2 linked regions of the Roseobacter denitrificans OCh 114 genome follow. Each later gene encodes a partner of the first gene's protein in a complex. Links are inferred from orthologs where the notes say so. Each region holds a gene or a part of one and is shown in the gene's direction. Other genes may lie near its edges. The genes, in order: clpS and clpA.

What was found.
Region 2: the proteins of clpS (region 1) and clpA are in contact, whole or in part, in a solved structure (PDB 1LZW), measured with the Escherichia coli proteins. The link is inferred for Roseobacter denitrificans OCh 114 from one-to-one orthologs.

Annotation. Positions count from the first base shown.
Region 1 is NC_008209.1:1,238,056-1,247,522, forward strand. The notes cover bases 3,405-6,130. They hold clpS (ATP-dependent Clp protease adapter ClpS), read left to right. Parts: upstream 3,405-4,459; coding sequence 4,460-4,801; downstream 4,802-6,130. Other genes in these bases: RD1_RS05900 (D-alanyl-D-alanine carboxypeptidase family protein), read right to left, coding at 3,405-4,066; RD1_RS05910 (class I SAM-dependent methyltransferase), read left to right, coding at 4,806-5,801; RD1_RS05915 (SDR family NAD(P)-dependent oxidoreductase), read left to right, coding at 5,826-6,130. Outside these bases: RD1_RS05885 (FixH family protein), read left to right, coding at 1-64; RD1_RS05890 (heavy metal translocating P-type ATPase), read left to right, coding at 61-2,250; cbb3-type cytochrome oxidase assembly protein CcoS, read left to right, coding at 2,247-2,408; more of RD1_RS05900, read right to left, coding at 2,609-3,404; more of RD1_RS05915, read left to right, coding at 6,131-6,626; hemF (oxygen-dependent coproporphyrinogen oxidase), read left to right, coding at 6,701-7,594; hemC (hydroxymethylbilane synthase), read right to left, coding at 7,754-8,698; hemE (uroporphyrinogen decarboxylase), read left to right, coding at 8,802-9,467. UniProt on the Escherichia coli protein: Involved in the modulation of the specificity of the ClpAP-mediated ATP-dependent protein degradation.
Region 2 is NC_008209.1:3,399,941-3,409,728, forward strand. Bases 1,018-4,064 are described here. They hold clpA (ATP-dependent Clp protease ATP-binding subunit ClpA), read left to right. Parts: upstream 1,018-1,403; coding sequence 1,404-3,725; downstream 3,726-4,064. Other genes in these bases: gloB (hydroxyacylglutathione hydrolase), read left to right, coding at 1,018-1,228. In the rest of the region: RD1_RS16280 (methyltransferase domain-containing protein), read right to left, coding at 1-397; more of gloB, read left to right, coding at 461-1,017; RD1_RS16295 (RecQ family ATP-dependent DNA helicase), read left to right, coding at 5,448-9,788. UniProt on the Escherichia coli protein: ATP-dependent specificity component of the ClpAP protease. It directs the protease to specific substrates. It has unfoldase activity. The primary function of the ClpA-ClpP complex appears to be the degradation of unfolded or abnormal proteins.

The DNA of each region.
Region 1 (9,467 bases):
ATCCGCTGACGGCCGGGTATTTCGCCAGCGCGTGATCCTGCATGTTCCAAAGGCGCGTTCATGACGGCAACGGCCACAAATGGCCCTGCGAGCTGCCCCGGTTGTCTTTCGGCACCTGCCGCGCGCGCTGAAGTGCCGTTGCCGGATGCGCAGCTGGCCCTGTCCTTGCCGACAATCCATTGCCAGGCTTGTATTTCAAAGGTTGAAAACAGCCTGACGGCCCATGCTGGTGTGCGTGCGGCGCGCGTCAACCTGACACGCAAACGCGTGATGATTGATGCCGCTCCGGGTGTGACGGCGCAGGAGCTTGCCGATCTGGTCATGGCCGCGGGTTTTGAAGCGCATGAGCTTGATCTGGGCGCGCTCTCGCAGACGCAGACCGATGCCGCCAGTCGTGATATCCTCATGCGCCTTGCGGTTGCCGGCTTTGCCGCCATGAATGTGATGTTGTTATCGGTCGCGGTCTGGTCGGGGGCCACGGATGCAACGCGGGACATGTTCCATTGGATATCTGCAGCGATCACCCTGCCGGCCCTTGCCTTTTCCGCCCAGCCGTTTTTCCGGAACGCATGGGCGGCGCTGCGGGCGGGGCGGCTCAATATGGATGTGCCGATCACATTGGCCATTGTGCTGGCGGTCGTAACATCCCTTTGGGAAACCGGGCTTTCCGGCAAGCACGCCTATTTTGACGCCGCGCTGACGCTGGTCTTCTTTTTGCTGGCGGGTCGCTGGTTGGACTCGCGTGCGCGCTCTGCCGCACGCTCTGCCGCCGAAGAACTGACCGCGCTCGAAGTGCCCCGGGCCTTCCGAATTCAAAACGGTGAAACCAGCGAAATTGCCGTGAGCGCGCTGCGTCTCGGGGATCATGTGCTGGTGCGCCCCGGTGCGCGCGCGCCCGTGGATGGCGTTGTGATTGACGGCACATCCGAGGTCGACCGCTCTGCCCTGACCGGTGAGGCAATGCCGGTCATGCGCACGGTCGGTGACCCGATGAGCACAGGCGAGGTGAACCTGACAGGGCCATTGACACTTGAGGCCACAGCGGTGGGCACGGACACATCCCTGCACCAACTCGCCGCCCTTGTCGCCGTCGCCGAAAGCGGGCGGTCCCGCTACACATCACTGGCGGATCGCGCCGCCAAGCTTTATGCGCCGGGGGTTCATATCCTGTCCGCCCTCGCATTTCTGGGCTGGCTCTTGTGGTCGGGCGACATGCGTGTGTCACTGAATATTGCGGCAGCGGTACTGATTATCACCTGCCCCTGCGCGCTCGGTCTTGCGGTGCCGGCAGTTACAACTGCGGCATCCGGGCGGCTGTTTCGAAAGGGTCTCCTGATCAAGAATGCCACCGCTCTCGAACGTCTGGCAGAGGTGGATACGGTCGTCTTTGACAAAACCGGCACGGTGACGCTGGGCATGCCGCGCGCCACGAATTGGCATGATCTGACGCAGGATCAACAATCGCTGGCCTATGCGCTGGCGCGGGGATCATCACACCCTCTGGCGCAGGCAATCGTGACCGCTGCGCAGGATGATGATACGGCTGAGATCGCGCTTTCAAATCTGACGGAGCAACCGGGATTTGGCACGCAAGCGCATTATGCGGACAGGCCTGTTCGTCTGGGACGTCCTGAGTGGATCGGGGCGCTGGTTGAAACCGATGGTTTGTGCACGGCATTGGATACCGGCGAGGGCGCGCCGATCATCCTGCGGTTCGAAGACCGTCCCCGCCCCGGTGCCGCTGATCTGATGGCTGCGCTGAAACGGCAGGGAATGCGGGTAATCTTGCTGTCTGGCGATCGTCAGGCACCTGTTGCCCAAACGGCGGCACATCTGGGAATGCCGGATTTTGCAGCCGAAATGCTGCCCGCTGACAAGGTTGCATTCGTCCAGCGCCTGACCGATGAGGGCCAACGGGTCTTGATGATCGGCGATGGTTTGAATGATACCGGCGCTTTGGCGGCGGCACATGTGTCAATCAGTCCGGCGCAGGCTCTGGATGCAGCACGCGCTGCCTCTGATATCGTGCTGCTCGGTCAGGATCTGATGCCCGTGGCCGATGCGGTTGCAACGGCGCGGCTGGCAACCAAGCGCATCCGGGAGAACTTTCAAATCGCAACGGTGTACAACATCGTCGCGGTGCCGCTTGCTGTCGCCGGTCTGGCCACGCCGCTGATCGCGGCCTTGGCGATGTCGACGTCGTCGCTAACGGTATCGGTCAATGCTCTGCGGATCAGGGGGCGCGGATGAACGTCCTGGCATATCTGATCCCCATTTCCCTGATACTCGGAGGCCTTGGGCTGGCCGGGTTCTTATATACGTTGCGCAGCCGTCAATACGAAGACCCCGAAGGTGACAGCCGCCGCATTCTAAGTGATGAATGGGACGATAAGCCGAAAAGCGATTAGAGCGTCTGACGGAATACCTGAAACATCACGTATCATGTAGCGCGTTGAAATTCTTGATTTCAGGCAGCGTTATGTGATTCAGTTTTTCCGTATGACGCTTTAGCTTTTTAAAATCGTCACGAAGGGTTTTGTGCCGATCATAACCCGTGGTTGCCCGCCGCAGTTTTGCGCCGGGAGGTGACAAGCGGTTTGCCAAGGGCTCAGGATGGCCCCACCGTTTTGCATGTGATGTTGCGCGCCTGAAGGCGACGGCATGCAAGATCTGCGGAGTCTTCGGTCATACCGAGGAAGTTGGCGTCAAACCCACTCGACCGCCGCACAACCTTGCGCAATGTGCCATCCAGCGTCTCCATCTCTGTGAGCGCGGTCGTCAACAACGCGCGTTCGGCAAGATATCGGCTGCCAAACTGCCCGACATTCACACCCCATTGCCGCCCGCCTGATGTCGACAGTCGTGTGACGACTTCGGTTTCCGCTGACTGGTCCAGCGAGGCGTTGATCAGGTCCGTGGGGCGCATGGCAGGCCTGATCGACACGGGTGCGACCCCGCCGATCGGGACCGCAGAACCTGTTGACGGGGTTTCCTGTGCTTCGATCAGGGCCGATTTGATATCGCTGTTCAGTATTCCCGTGGTGCTTGCGATGCTTGCTGTCGACGTCTTTGCCTGCTCAACTGCGGCGATTATGTCCTCCGCATTGACCGGGCTTTCCACCGCAGCGACAAGCGGCCGGATCTGTGGGCGCAAACTGGCCGTCATGATCGTCGCGTCCCGTGTCCCCTGATGTCGTGTCGCAAAATAGGACGGCTTTTTGGGCTTGCGCACGGTTGCCCTGCTTGGCGCGCGTTTGAAGCCCATGTCGAGCAGCTCCGCAACCCGCTTGTTGCGCGCAATTGTCGAGGTGCCGCCGAAAACGGTTGCAATAATGCGTTCCTGACCACGCTCGGCGGAGGCAACGAGATTGAAGCCCGCCGCACGCGTGTATCCTGTTTTGATACCATCCGCTCCGCGGTAGGCTGCCAGAAGGCGGCGGTTCGTGTTTGCAACATCCCTGACCCCGGCATGGGTCGACCGACGAGAAAACAGATTGTAATATTCGGGGTAATCATAAAGCACATGACGCCCCAATAGCGACATATCGCGCGCGGTGGACATATGCCCACTTTCCGTCAGACCATGCGCGTTCTTGAACGTTGTGCGGGTCATCCCCAGTTCTTTCGCGGTTCGGTTCATGCGCCGCGCAAAGGCCGCCTCTGAGCCTTCGAGTGCTTCACCGATGGCGGTCGCCGCATCATTGGCGGATTTGATCGCAGCGGCCCGTATCAGGTAGCGAAAGGCGATGCGCTGGCCTGATTTCAGCCCCAGTTTTGAAGGAGGTTCCGCAGCGGCAAAGCGGGAAATCTTGACCTTGGTATCAAGCGAAATCTCCCCGTTTTCAACAGCTTGAAAAGCGATGTAGAGCGTCATCATCTTGGTCAAGGATGCAGGGTGCAAACGCGTATCTGCGTTGCGGGAATGTAAAACCTCGCCCGTCCGCGCATCCATCACAAACGCCGCATAGGGGGCGGCTGCTGCGGTGAGAGGTAAGATAACGAGCATCCACAGTACCGCGAATGCATATAGCCCATACCGGGCCGGCCAGGTGCGCCGAACCTTCATGATAACCGCCTTTTTTCTGCCTCATGTCGCCGAATTTTTTCGGCTGACTTTATTGGCGCTGACGCTAACACAGCTTTTGGTTTCAATAAACCATTGAATTAAAGAGAATGTGTTAAGCTTCGATGAAGCTTAAACTTGATGCAAATTAAGCGCAGGCATCAGCCGGTTTCGTCAAAGGCGAGCGCAATTCTGCCCAAAATCGCTGCGCAGCCGTTGAGTCACCGGCACAGCGGTGCGATTTCCCGGATCGTGTAGCGCCGATGCGCGCCGCAGTCACATCGACCTTGGCAATGGGCGGAATTTTCCACTCGGCCTTGCCCCTTTTCTAAACGCGCAGACAAGTTATATAACCTGTTCAAGGACTCACCACACCCGCCAATATCAGGAGCAGCAATGCACCGAGATTTACACATGATGTCTGACCGTTCGGAAGATGATGGGGATACCTCCATCCTGACCGCAACGAAACCGAAAACGAAGCGCCCGCCGCTTTACAAGGTTTTGTTGTTGAACGATGATTTCACGCCCATGGAGTTTGTGGTGCATGTGCTTGAGCGTTTCTTTGGTCTCAATCATGCGCAGGCGTTCGAGATCATGCTGACGGTGCATAAAAAAGGCGTCGCGGTCGTGGGTGTCTTCAGTCACGAAATCGCCGAAACGAAAGTCGCGCAAGTGATGGATTTTGCGCGTCGCCACCAGCATCCGCTGCAGTGCACAATGGAAAAAGAAGAGTAAGCAGGTGATCGACGCCCGTCTGGTGCTGGCGCTGAGCGAGGGTGGTCTGGTGCTGCCTGACGCCGGCCAAATCACGGTTGTTAAGCCGCCGCTTGACGCGCGACTTATGGAACTGCCGCGTGATCGGACGTGCATTGTCGAGGGATTCAAACCGGCCCATGAGGCGTGGAAAGCGCGCGGATACCCCTGTGAGGCGGAGTTTGGCGGATCACATGCCACCACCATCATCTGTCTGCCGCGCGCCAAGAAAGATGCGCGCGCCTTGATTGCGCAAGCTATGGCGCCGGGCGCGGAAATGGTCATCATTGACGGTCAAAAAACCGACGGTATCGACAGCATTCTGCGGGACATGCGCAAGCGTGTGGAGGTTTCCGCGCCGATCTCCAAGGCCCATGGCAAGCTTTTCTGGTGTATGGCACCGGATGCGGAACTTTTTGAAGACTGGCGGGATGGGCCGGCCTTGACCGAGGGTGGGTTCTGGACCGCGCCTGGTGTTTTTTCGGCGGATGCGATTGATCCGGCCTCCGCCCTGCTGGTGGATGCGCTGCCGGATAAACTGGGGCATGAGGTTGCTGACCTTGGCGCGGGGTGGGGGTTTTTGTCTGCCCATATCTTGACCCGTGCGGATGTCGAAGCGGTGCACCTCGTGGAGGCGGAGCATATGGCGCTCGAATGCGCACGGCGAAATGTCACTGACCCGCGCGCTGTCTTCCACTGGGCCGATGCCACCGCGTGGACGCCCGGGCGCAAAGTGGATGCCGTGGTGATGAACCCGCCGTTTCATACATCCCGCACGGCTGATCCCGCATTGGGGCAGGCGTTTGTGCGGGCAGCGGCGGCGATGCTCAAGCCGCAGGGGCAGCTCTGGATGGTGGCAAACCGTCATTTGCCCTACGAGCAATGCCTGCAAGACAGCTTTGCAAATTGCTTTGAAATTGGTGGTGATACGCGCTTTAAACTGTTCCATGCAGCGCGCCCCAAACGACAGGTCCGGCGCTAGGCTGGCTATCCCGAAAGGAGACTCATGTCTTTTTCCATCAGTGGCAAAACGGCGATCGTAACAGGCGCGGCGAACGGCATCGGTTTGGCGATCGCCCGGCAATTTGCAGATCGTGGCGCGAATGTGATGTGTGCCGATATCGACGAAAGGAGGCTCGCCGAAGAGTGGGGCGATCTGTCCGAAGACAGTAATCTGCGTTACTTCGGCGGTGATTTGCGCCAGCGTCTGACAATCGCCAATCTGGTTTCGGCGACGATTGATAGCTTTGACCGGGTCGATATTCTGGTCAACGCATCGCGGCAGGTGCTTGAAACGGATGCGCTGGACTTTGAGGACACATCGGTTTCGATTTTGCTGGAACAGAACCTTATGACAGCACTGCATCTGACACAACAGGTCGCGAAAAGGATGATAAAGCAGGGGGTTGACCAGCCAGAGGGTCAATGTGGATCAATCATCAATCTCAGTTCAATTACCGCCCGCACCACGCGCCCGGAGTTGATGGGCTATTCCATCGCCTCTGCCGCGCTTGAGCAGATGACCCGCTCCATGGCGCTGGTTCTGGCGCCTGAGCGCATCCGCGTGAATGCCATCGCCTTCGGGTCGGTGATGAGTGCATCGCTGAAAACCTCGATGAGCGAACATAGTGAGTGGCGCGATGAAATTCGCAATCAAACGCCGCTGGCGCGCATTGCGGGCCCGGCTGAACTGTCTGATGCTGTCCAGTTTCTTGCGGCAGAGAGTTCAAGCTTCATGACCGGGGAAGTCATGACGGTCGACGGCGGGCGCAGCCTGCTGGATGCGGTCGCGGTGCCGGCGCACTGACAATTGCGCTTGGAATGCCGTGGAAAAGCGGTTTAGAGATGGTGTCAGGATAAACTGACACATTAGGCTGCACTATGACCACAGACTACGATACGGAAAAAACACGCGCCTCTGCCTGGTTTCGTGACCTGCGCGATCAGATCGTAGCAGCTTTTGAAGAGCTGGAGCGGGATCACGCGACAGGCCCTCTCAGCGATGGAGAGGCGGCCGTTTTCGATGTAAGTGAAACCAAACGCCAGAGCGATGATGGTTCTGACGCCGGTGGTGGTTTGATGAGCGTGATGCGCGGCGGTCGTGTGTTCGAGAAGGTCGGCGTGAATATATCCACCGTCTACGGCACCCTTGGCACCCGCGCGCAATCCGCGATGGCGGCGCGCAAGGGCATTCCGGGGATGAAGGATGATCCGCGCTTCTGGGCCTCTGGCATCAGCCTTGTCGCGCATATGCAAAATCCGCATGTGCCTGCGGTACATATGAACACGCGGATGTTCTGGACGCCCCATGCGTGGTGGTTCGGGGGTGGCTCCGATTTGAACCCTTGCATCGAATACGACGAGGACACCGCCCATTTTCACGCCCAGCAACAGGAAAAACTGGACCCACATGGGGCAGAGCTCTACCCGCGGCTGAAAGAATGGGCGGATGAGTATTTCTATATCCCGCACCGCAATCGGGCGCGCGGCGTGGGCGGGATTTTCATGGATGATCACTGCACGAACGATTGGGAACGGGACTTTGCCCTGACCCAGGACATCGGGCGCGCGTTCCTACCTGCCTATGTGCCACTGGTGCGCAAACGTCGGACGCAAGACTGGACGGACGCGGACAAGGATGCGCAACTGGTGCATCGCGGCCTCTATGCCGAATACAACCTGGTTTATGATCGTGGTACCAAGTTTGGATTGGAGACAGGCCACGACGCGAATGCCGTATTGATGAGCCTGCCGCCCTTGGCAAAATGGGTGTGATGCAGTGAAACTGCCCCGGCGCGATGCCCTTTAGGGATCGCGCCGGGGAGTGAGATACATGGGCTAAAGCGTCATTCCAAAAATCCTAACCACGTAACGCTGCCTGAAATGAAAGATCTCAAAGCGCTAAGTGATGTTTCGGGTGTTTCGTGAGACGATCTAGTGCCAGTCGAAAAAGCTGGGTCCGGCGCGCTTGAGCAGTTTTTCGGCAAGATCGCGCCCCATGGCCGCGCCATCCGATATCGGACCTGAGCGTTCACCGTTGAGCGCTTCGGACCCATCCGGGCGAAGCACTTCACCGCGCAGCCGCAGATGATCGCCCGAAAGCTCTGCCAGCCCCGCAATCGGTGTCTCGCAGGAACCATCCAGCGTCAGCAGGAAATTGCGTTCGGCCGCGAGCCGCTGACCGGTAGGGCCATCATGGATCGCGCTCAGCAACTCTGCCGTGTTTGTGTCCGCGATCCGGCGTTCGATCCCGATGGCACCCTGCGCTACCGCTGGCAGCATGTGGTCGGTTTCAATCGGCGTCGCAGGCACCTCATCCATTTTCAGACGGCTCAACCCGGCGCAGGCAAGGAAGGTGCATTCGGCCACGCCATCCGCCAGCTTTTTCAGCCGCGTCTGCACATTGCCGCGAAATTCGACCACATTCAGGTCCGGGCGGCGGTTGAGCAGCTGTGCCTTGCGCCGCAGGCTGGAAGTGCCGACCACCGCGCCCTGCGCCAGATCGGCGATACCTTTCAGCGTCGGCGAGATGAACGCATCGCGCACATCCTCGCGCGGCAGGTAGGTATCAAGGATCAGCCCGTCCGGTTGCAGCGTCGGCATGTCCTTCATGGAATGCACCGCGATGTCAATTTTTTCTGACAGCAGATCTTCTTCAATTTCACGGGTGAAAAGACCCTTGCCACCGATGTCTTTCAGCGCGCGATCCTGAATCATGTCACCGGTGACTTTGATCACGACGATGGTGAAGGCATTCTCAGGCAAATCAAAGGCTTGCATCAGGCGCGCACGGGTTTCAAAGGCCTGCGCCATCGCCAGAGGCGAGCCGCGGGTGCCGATCTTGAGGGGCGAGTCGGGGGAAGGAAGCATTACTGTCATAATCACATCTTTAAGCGCGTCAATTTACCCTGACAACCCGTCTGTGACTTGACAATACCGCCTGAGACGAAGACCAACGTTTTGAGTTACCAAGAGGACGAACATGGCCGCGGCAAAAACCATCCTGCGCTCTTTGGCAGGCGAAACACTTCCCACCCCTCCGATCTGGATGATGCGTCAGGCAGGGCGATATCTGCCCGAATACAAAGCGACGCGCGCGCAGGCCGGTGATTTTCTGTCGCTGTGCTATAACCCGGAATTGGCCGCCGAGGTGACGTTGCAGCCGATCCGTCGCTATGGGTTCGACGCGGCCATCCTTTTTGCCGATATCCTGCTGTTGCCGCAGGCGCTGGGGGCGGATTTGTGGTTTGTCACCGGCGAGGGGCCGAGGTTGTCCACCATCACAACCCAAGCGGATTTCGACAAGCTCAAGCCCGTGGACGAGATCGACGCGGTTCTGAATCCGATCTACGAAACCGTGCGTATTCTGCGCCGCGAGTTGCCGCAGGAAACGACGCTCATTGGTTTTGCCGGGGCACCCTGGACGGTGGCGACCTATATGATTGCCGGGCGCGGCACGCCTGATCAGGCACCTGCGCATGCGCTGAAAGATGAAAACCGGGAATTGTTCGAGGCACTTCTGGCGCGGATCACGCAGGGCACCATCGAATATCTGTCCCGACAGATCGAAGCCGGCGCAGAGGTGGTCAAGATTTTTGACAGTTGGGCCGGGTCGCTGAAAGGCGCGGATTTCCAGAGATACGCGCTG
Region 2 (9,788 bases), 2.2 Mb from region 1 along the record:
CAATAAACAGTGCCCGCCCCCCCGGACCCAGTACGCGCCAGCATTCCTCAAGCAGATCAGACACCCGTTCGGATGTCTCAAGCCCATGCAGCAGGACGAGCTTGTCCACATGTCCGGTTTCGATGGGCCAGGCGACCTCTTCGGTCAGCACCGACACATTGGGCAGGCCGGAGGGCCATGGCATGACACCCTGCGGCCCGGGCATCAGGGCCATCACCCGACGCGCATCTTTCAGGTAGGGGCGCAGCAAAGGGGCCGCAAAGCCGAAGCCGACCACGGTCTGCCCCTTCGCTTCGGGCCAGATTTCCATCATCCTGCTGCGCAAAGACATCTGCGCGGCCCGCCCCAGTGCACTGCGGTAGTAGAAATTTCGCAGGTCCTGTACGTCCAGATGCATTGCGGCCAGCCTCGTGATCGGTCACTCTTGAAACCAGTGTCGCAAAGCCGGAGGAAAATGACCATGCCCATCGAGATACTGACCATTCCCTGCCTGAACGACAACTACGCGTTTCTGGTGCATGACACGGCGACGGGTCAGACCGCGCTGATTGATGTTCCCGAGGCGGCCCCGATTCTAAAGGTGCTTGCAGAACGGACGTGGCAGCTGAGTGAGGTCTGGATCACCCATCATCACGCAGACCACGTACAGGGCCTCGGAGATATCTTGTCCGCGCATCCGGCGCAGGTGCGCGGGGCAGCGCGCGATGCGCACCGTCTGCCGGCACTTGATGTCGAATTGCGCGACGGGGAGAGCTTTGATTTCGCCGGCCACAAGGTCGACGTGATGGACGTTTCCGGACACACGGTCGGCCACATCGCCTATTATTGTGCAGACGCAAAGGCCGTGTTCACCGCAGATAGCCTGATGGCACTGGGCTGCGGGCGCCTGTTCGAAGGCACCGCCGATCAGATGTGGGACAGCCTGAGCAAGCTCGCGGCCCTGCCCTCCGAGACACAAGTATATTCGGGTCATGAATACACCGCCGCCAACGCTAGGTTTGCATTAACCATTGATCCGCATAATCCAGATCTTATATCGCGCTCGGAGGGCATAACGGCGGCGCGCGCGGCCGCAAAGCCCACCGTTCCATCCACCTTGGCGACAGAAGCCGCAACAAACCCCTTTCTGCGGGCCGCCGACCCTGCCATCCGCGCGCACCTCAATATGCAGCACGCGAGCGACAGCGAAGTCTTTGCTGAAATTCGCGCCCGCAAAGACGCATTCTAACGCCCACATCGTGACCCCTGCGCGGCCTGAATCACAAAATGTGAATGGAAAAATGAAGAAAAAACTTGAAGCCGCGCTAGGATCAACCAAACTCTAACTTAATGAGGCTATGGTTGGATGAAGGGCTGATATCCCTCGGCTCTGATACCGACCCCGATCAGAAGGAGCACACAACGTGCCTTCATTTTCAACGACACTGGAACAGGCAATTCATTCGGCATTGGCACTCGCAAACGCGCGTCGCCACGAATTTGCCACGCTGGAACATTTGTTGCTGGCCCTGATTGACGAGCCTGACGCCTCCCGCGTGATGAAAGCGTGCAGCGTGGATACCGATGATCTCCGCAAGACACTTGTCGAATTTGTCGACGAGGATCTGAGCAACCTGGTAACCGACATAGACGGATCCGAAGCCGTGCCGACCGCTGCTTTCCAGCGCGTCATCCAGCGCGCCGCGATCCATGTGCAATCCTCGGGCCGAACAGAAGTGACCGGCGCGAATGTGCTGGTCGCCATTTTTGCCGAGCGCGAAAGCAATGCCGCATACTTCCTGCAGGAACAGGATATGACGCGCTATGATGCGGTGAACTTCATTGCGCATGGCGTAGCGAAAGACCCTGCATATGGTGAACCGCGCCCCGTGTCCGGCGCGCCCGAAGCCGAAGAAGAAACACAAGGCGTGACCGACGGCGAAAAGAAAGAAAGCGCGCTTGAAAAATACTGCGTCGATTTGAACGCAAAGTCGCGCGAGGGCGATATTGATCCGCTCATTGGCCGCGACTCAGAGGTCGAGCGTTGTATCCAAGTGCTGTGTCGGCGCCGCAAGAACAATCCTTTGCTGGTCGGCGACCCCGGGGTCGGGAAAACAGCAATCGCTGAAGGGCTGGCGCGCAAAATCGTTGCGGGCGAAACACCTGAGGTGCTTGCCAAGACGACCATTTATTCCCTCGACATGGGCGCGCTGCTGGCCGGCACGCGCTATCGCGGTGATTTCGAAGAGCGTCTGAAGGCCGTCGTGTCCGAGTTGGAAGATCATAAAGACGCGGTGCTTTTCATCGACGAAATTCATACCGTGATCGGTGCAGGGGCGACATCGGGTGGCGCGATGGATGCCTCCAATCTGCTCAAACCCGCCTTGGCGGGCGGCAAACTGCGCACCATGGGGTCCACGACCTACAAGGAATTTCGCCAGCATTTCGAGAAGGACCGCGCGCTGAGCCGCCGGTTCCAGAAGATCGACGTGAATGAGCCATCTGTCGAAGATGCAGTGAAAATCCTGCGGGGTCTGAAACCCTATTTCGAGGACCACCACGCGGTGAAATACACGGCCGATGCGATCAAGACGAGCGTCGAACTGGCCTCGCGTTACATCAACGACCGCAAGCTGCCCGACAGCGCCATTGACGTGATCGACGAAGCGGGCGCCGCTCAGCATTTGATCGTGGCCGCGAAACGGCGCAAAACGATTGGCACCAAGGAGATCGAAAACGTCGTTGCTAAGATCGCGCGTATTCCGCCGAAGAACGTGTCCAAAGACGATGCAGAAGTCCTGAAGGACCTCGAAGGGTCGCTGAAACGCGTGGTGTTTGGTCAAAACGCAGCGATTGAAGCGCTTTCATCCGCCATCAAACTGGCACGTGCCGGTTTGCGCGAACCGGAAAAGCCCATTGGCAACTATCTCTTTGCCGGGCCCACCGGTGTCGGCAAAACTGAAGTCGCCAAGCAACTGGCGGATACGCTGGGGGTTGAACTTCTACGCTTCGATATGTCCGAATATATGGAGAAGCACGCGGTTTCGCGCCTGATCGGTGCCCCACCGGGATATGTCGGCTTCGATCAAGGCGGCATGTTGACCGATGGCGTTGATCAGCATCCGCATTGCGTATTGCTTCTTGATGAAATGGAAAAAGCGCATCCGGATGTCTACAACATTCTCCTGCAGGTCATGGATCACGGCAAACTGACAGACCACAATGGGAGAACCGTTGATTTCCGAAACGTCGTTCTGATCATGACCTCCAACGCGGGCGCCGCTGAACAGGCCAAGGAAGCGATTGGCTTTGGGCGTGATCGACGCGAAGGCGAAGATACCGCCGCCATTGAACGCACATTCACGCCTGAATTCCGCAACAGGTTGGATGCGGTGATCAGCTTTGCGCCGCTACCCAAAGAGGTGATCTTGCGCGTGGTCGAAAAGTTTGTGCTGCAACTCGAAGCGCAGTTGATGGACAGAAATGTTACAATCGAACTGACAAAACCCGCCGCAGAGTGGCTCGCGGACAAAGGTTACGATGCGAAAATGGGCGCGCGCCCCTTGGGCCGTGTCATTCAAGAGCACATCAAGAAACCGCTCGCCGAAGACTTGCTGTTCGGCAAGCTTGCCAAGGGCGGCGTTGTAAAAGTAGGTGTCAAGAATGGCGAGATCGATCTCAAAATCGAAGGACCGGACAAACCGCGTCTAGCCGGGGACAAACCACCTCTGCTGACTGCTGAGTAGCCTTTTGGTATGGTGATACATTGAGCCTCTCTGTTGTAAAACAGGGAGGCTCGATTGCATTGAAAACCGCGACTGAAGCAGAACAGCAGAGCTGGAGAAACGAACATCTGCCGGTTCTGAAACACCCTGCGTTATTCCTCGCACTCCCAGGACTCTTGAAATAGTTCCGGCACGCGCGGCGTGTCCCGGTCGCGGTCTCCGGTGAGCGCATTGAGCATGTCATCAAGGGATCACGCAACGATCCTGCGCAGGTGCACGGCGAGTTTTAAGAAGGCCAACTCGATCGGGCGCCGGTCACGGGTATGTGGCAGCAAGAACCAAAGCCAACATCCGGCACGTCGCTTTCGCAGCGGCGGCGTTCGCGTGTGGGGCGGGGTTTTCCGGGGCAACCGCAGGGTTCAGCTCCGGCGCGGGGGTGAAAACTGACCGACGGCAGTAGCGAATGCCGCAACCTTGATGATTCAAAGTGCGACCACGCCCACGGCGCTCAGGCCTGCGGCGCAAATCCGAGTTCCGTGGGGATCTGACTAAATTCCTGCAACACCAAGTATCACGTAATGCGTTGAAACCTTTGGTTTCGGGCAGCGTTACGTGATCGAGGTTCTTCGCATGACGCTTTAGGATCAAAAGGGGCATCCATGAGCAAACCGTTCTCCCCGTTGTGCCCACCCCGGCTGGCCGGTCATGTTGCCTCATCCACTAGCTGGCCCGATATTGCGCAGTGATGCCCCAAGACGCAAAAAAGACAACACGCTCTGATTGCTCGGAACCGGCGCGCGCGCTGCTCAATCCAGCCATCGCGCTGTTTCCCTGCCTTTGCGCGGTACCCTTGTCGCTCGGACCATTGGCACTCAACGAACAACCGCTAGGTCGCGACCCGTGCCTTTTTGGGCGTGATGCCCGGCCCGCTTAGAAACTGCCCAACCACGTCCGCATGCGCCTGAACACCGGTCACACCTGCCAGCGCAGCGCTTCGCAACGGCATCCGCATTGTTTCCATGGGACACCACGTCGGACGCATTCGAAGTCGGCAGTGTTAAGGAGACAAAACACTGCAAGAGAGGCTGCAAATGCACCGGCAGGCCATGATGAAGCAACCTCTCGCGCTTCCCGCGCTGTCTCCGACGCGCCCAATCAATCGCCGTCTCCCGAACTGTGGACTCCGAAGGATTCGCTTTGATTTCTAAACATGTAAGACGGTTGGATTCTCCGCTTTCGAGCGCTGCCATTTGAGCGACGTACTGCGACGCGTTCAAGACCTGCGCCGCCTTACATGCAAGGGCGACGTCACAACCGGCGAGTTTAGTTGCGCGGGACTCTGCGCGCCGGACAGCCACCGTTAAATGGGGCGCGCTGGTAACTGGGGCCGTCTATGGACTGACCGAGAATTGGCGCGCTGCGCGAGCGGCAAGACGGTCACGCCGGTTGACCGCTTGATCATTTTCGGCCGCCGACGGATGTGGGTGCCCACCCATCGCCCCGCAGAAGAACCGGACGAAAAGGAGCCGATTGACCCGTTACAGCTTGCCGCGCTTGCGTCGGCCCGCGTCGCGTCGCGTGTCTCTGCCGGTGCAGTGCCAAGACTTTTGCCGCCTCCGGTTCCCAAGAGAGGCCATTTGCGCGACTGCCGCTAAAGGCCGAAAGCGGAGTTGGCGCAAAGCAATAGCTTGCACTCAGCTGAAAAAAGCTTTCAATTGCTTTGAGTTGAGAGGTTTCGTTGAAATGGGGTCGCACCATCAGGCATTTTTGGCGCGCTGCTTGTCAATTGACATTGAAGTTGATCCCGGGTCGGCAATTGTATTTGGTCTTGCCGCGGTCCGCGTCGATGGTCCGGCGATACCCAAGCGCACAAAGGGTCTGCAAAAGCGGGATCTTGATGCCCTTCACCAGGCGCTTGAAAACGTCAGTCATCCACTCGGGCACAATATTCTCAGCCATGATCTACCCCATCTTGCGGCTCTGCGGCCCGACCTTCCGGTAACGGGCGCCATTGATACGCTATGGCTGAACCCGCTGGCCTTCCCGCGCAACCCTTATCACCACCTGGTAAAACACTATCAGGATGGTCGGCTCGCCACGGGCCATATCAACGATCCCGAGCAGGATGCGCTGCTGGTATTCGACGTTCTGGACAATCAGCTTGAGGCCTTCGGCGCTCTGCACAAGAGCAACCCGGATGCACTTGCCTGCTATCACTACCTGACGACCCGCGCGGAGGGCATGACGGGGTTTGATGCGGTGTTTCGTTACATACGCGGACATGATTGCCCCTCTCAGACCGAGGCGCAAGACGCGCTGGTGCGGATGCTGGCAGGGCAGGTTTGTGGTGCCCGGCTCGCGCAAACGCTGGAGCGGCTTTCAAGCCCCAAAAACGGCTGGCCCATGGCCTATGCGCTGGCATGGATAACGGTCGCCGGTGGGGACTCCGTGATGCCGCCCTGGGTGCGGGCGCAGTTTCGCAAGGCGTCGCTGATCGTCAAACATTTGCGTGATACGTCTTGCGGCGATCCGAACTGTGCGTGGTGCGCAGAGCAAAACGATCCTTTGCGCGCCTTGCAAAAATGGTTTGGGTTCGAGGCATATCGCCCGCAACCGGTAGATCCGGAGGGGCGTCCACTGCAGGAACGGATCGTGGATGAGGCTATGTCGGGCAAGAGCGTGCTGGGCATTTTGCCGACCGGCACCGGGAAATCTGTGTGCTACCAGGTGCCGGCGTTGTCGCGATTTGACAAAACCGGCGCGCTGACCGTAGTGATTTCGCCGCTGGTTGCGCTGATGGCGGATCAGGTGCAGGGGATGGAGCGCGCAGGGTTAACCTGTGCGGTCACCATCAACGGCATGTTGTCTATGCCCGAACGTCAGGACGCGCTCGACAAGGTCCGGCTGGGCGAGGCCGGCATTCTGATCATCTCACCAGAGCAATTGCGCAGCACGGCCGTGCGCTCTGTGCTGGCGCAGCGCGAAGTCGGCCTCTGGGCGATCGACGAGGCACATTGCCTGTCGAAATGGGGGCACGATTTCCGGCCCGACTATCGTTATCTTGGCCGCTTCATCCGCGAGTTTTCAGGCGATCAACCCCCTGCTCCGATCATCTGCCTGACCGCGACGGCCAAGCCGGAAGTGGTGGCCGAAATTGTCGAGCATTTCCGCGCCCGTCTGGATGTGCCGCTGACGGTGCTGGACGGCGGAAGTACCCGGCAAAACCTGACATTCGACGTCCGGCCAACAACCAAGACCACAAAACTGGCGGATGTGCTGTCGGTCATTGAACAGAGCTTGCCCAGCGAGGGCCGTTCCGGCGCAGTGGTTTACTGCGCCTCACGTAAGTCTACGGAGCGCGTTGCGGAGTTTCTCAAGGCCCAAGGTCTTGACGCTGCCCATTTTCACGCAGGGCTCAGCCCCGATGACAAACAGACCGTTCAGGAACGGTTCCGCATCGGCGATCTGCGGGTGATTGCCGCGACCAACGCCTTTGGCATGGGCATTGACAAGCCTGACATCCGCCTCGTGGTCCATGCGGATATTCCCGGCTCTCTGGAAAACTACCTGCAAGAGGCAGGGCGTGCAGGGCGCGACAGACTGCATGCAAATTGCGTTCTGCTCTATGCCACAGATGACGTGGAACGGCAGTTTGGCTTGACCTCCAGCGCGCGCCTTGCCCGGCACGAGATTGGCGCGATCCTCAAAGCGCTGCGGCGGATCGATGACAAGACGCAGAAATCCGGCGCCGTTGTCGCCACAGCGGGTGAAATTGTTCGCCACGAAAAGGATCAGGACTTCGAACGTGACAGTGCGACCGATGACACGCGGGTCAAGACAGCGGTGTCCTGGCTGGAAGAGGCGCAGCTGCTCTCGCGCGAGGAAAACCGCGTTCGGATATTCCCGTCGTCTTTGACTGTGCGTTCGCTGGCCGAGGCCAAGACCAAACTTGCGGGCGCCAAGATCACCATGGCGCACCGCAATGCGCTGCTGGCAATCGTGCGGCATTTGATACAGGCGGCTGCGGATGAAGGCGTGTCGACCGATTCTCTTTGCGGCGTGGCCGGGTTGACACCGGGAGCGCTGACCAAGGCACTGGTCACTCTGGAAACCTTGGGCATCGCACGCAACGACATGGCTCTGACGGCGTTTGTGCACGTCGGCGTCGCGGACGCTTCGATCGCGCGGTTGGGGAAGATCACCGGTCTGGAGCGCGATCTGATCGCTCAGATGCAAGAACTTGCCCCTGATGCGGATGCGCAGACCCCACAGCCGCTGAACCTGCCGGAGGCCTGCACAGCCCTCAGGTCACAGGGCCATCACGATGTGCGTCCCGATCAAATTGACAAGCTTTTGCGCGGCATGGCGCGCGACGGGCGCGATCTGGATGGCGGGACGGGCAACCTGCGCCTGCGCAAGGCGAGCCGCAAGACCCTGATGGTCACTCTCCTGCGCCCATGGCGTAGCATTGCCCGCACAGCAGAAGTGAGGCATGTGGCTGCCTCCCTGCTGCTATCGCATTTGATCGAAAAGCTGGCGAAAGGCACGCGGGGCAAGGATTTGCAGGTTGAGACGACCTATGGCGACTTGCTGGCCGCGGTGGCTCAGGACGCGTTTCTCAAGACGTCAGGTGTTGCGGATATGACCCGCCTGATGGAACGTGCGTTATTGTGGTTGCATGAACAGGGTGTCCTGAACCTTGGGAAGGGCCTGACCGTCTTTCGCCAGGCCATGACCGTTCATCTCAACCCAAAGGGCGGACAATTTACGCAGGTCCATTTCACTCCGCTGGAAGAGCATTATGCCGAACAGACCCTGCAAACCCATGTGATGGCGCATTACGCCGAAACCGGGCTGGTCGCGATGCCCGATGCGATGCGTTTGTCGGAGGACTACTTCCTGCTCACCCAGGACCAGTTCATGAAACGCTGGATGCCTGGCAAAGCGCGAGAGTTGCGCAGGCAGACCACCAGCGCCTCGTGGAAAAAGATCGTCGAAGACCTTGGCAATAAGACCCAAGAGAGCATCGTCGCCGATGACCGGGCCAGCACCAATGTGCTGGTTCTTGCGGGTCCCGGTTCTGGCAAGACGCGGGTCCTGGTGCACCGGGTCGCATATCTTTTGCGCATCAAGCGCGAGGATCCACGCGGCATCCTTGTGCTGGCCTATAATCGCCATGCGGCATCCGAGATCCGGACGCGTCTGGCCGCGCTGGTGGGCGAAGATGCGCGCGGCGTGACGATTTGCACCTGCCATGCGCTGGCGATGCGCCTTGTGGGTGCGAGCTTTTCCGGCTTCGATGCGCAAAACGCCGATTTCGACCGCATCGTGACAGATGCGGCGGGGCTTCTGAACGGTGATGGGCTCTCGAAATCCGAGGCGGAAGCGCAGCGCGACAGTCTGCTGGATGGCTATCGCTGGATTCTGGTCGACGAGTATCAGGACATCGGACCCGAGGAATACGCCTTGATCTCTGCAGTGGCGGGTCGATCTCTGGAGGATGCCGATCTGAAGCTGAGCCTGTTTGCCGTGGGCGATGATGACCAGAACATCTATGCATTCACGGGCGCGTCCGTGGATTTCATTCGCCAGTTTGAGGCGGACTATCACGCCAGACCGTCCTTTCTGATCGAAAATTACCGCTCGACGGCACACATCATCGCCGCTTCCAATTCGGTGATCGAACCGGCCCCGGGCCGCATGAAGGCAGAGCAGGCCATCCGCATCAACGCAGCGCGCAGCGTCGGAAATCCGGGAGGCCGCATGGCCGACGCCGACCCAGTCGCGCAGGGCCGCGTGCAACTCCTAGATGTCCCACCCGGCCCAAAGCCACAGGCCATTGCGGCGATTGATGAACTCTTGCGTCTCTGCGCGCTGGATCCGCAATGGGACTGGCGCAAAGCGGCCGTGATCTCGCGCGATTGGAAGAGTCTCGATGCCGTGCGTAGCTATGCCGAGGCCAAAGGAATCTCCGTCGACATGGCGAATGAGGACCTGCCAACGATCTGGCGCCTGCGCGAGACGCAAGCATTCGTGGCGGCCCTGCGCGCCAAAGGGAGTGAATTGCTTGGCCTGAATGACATA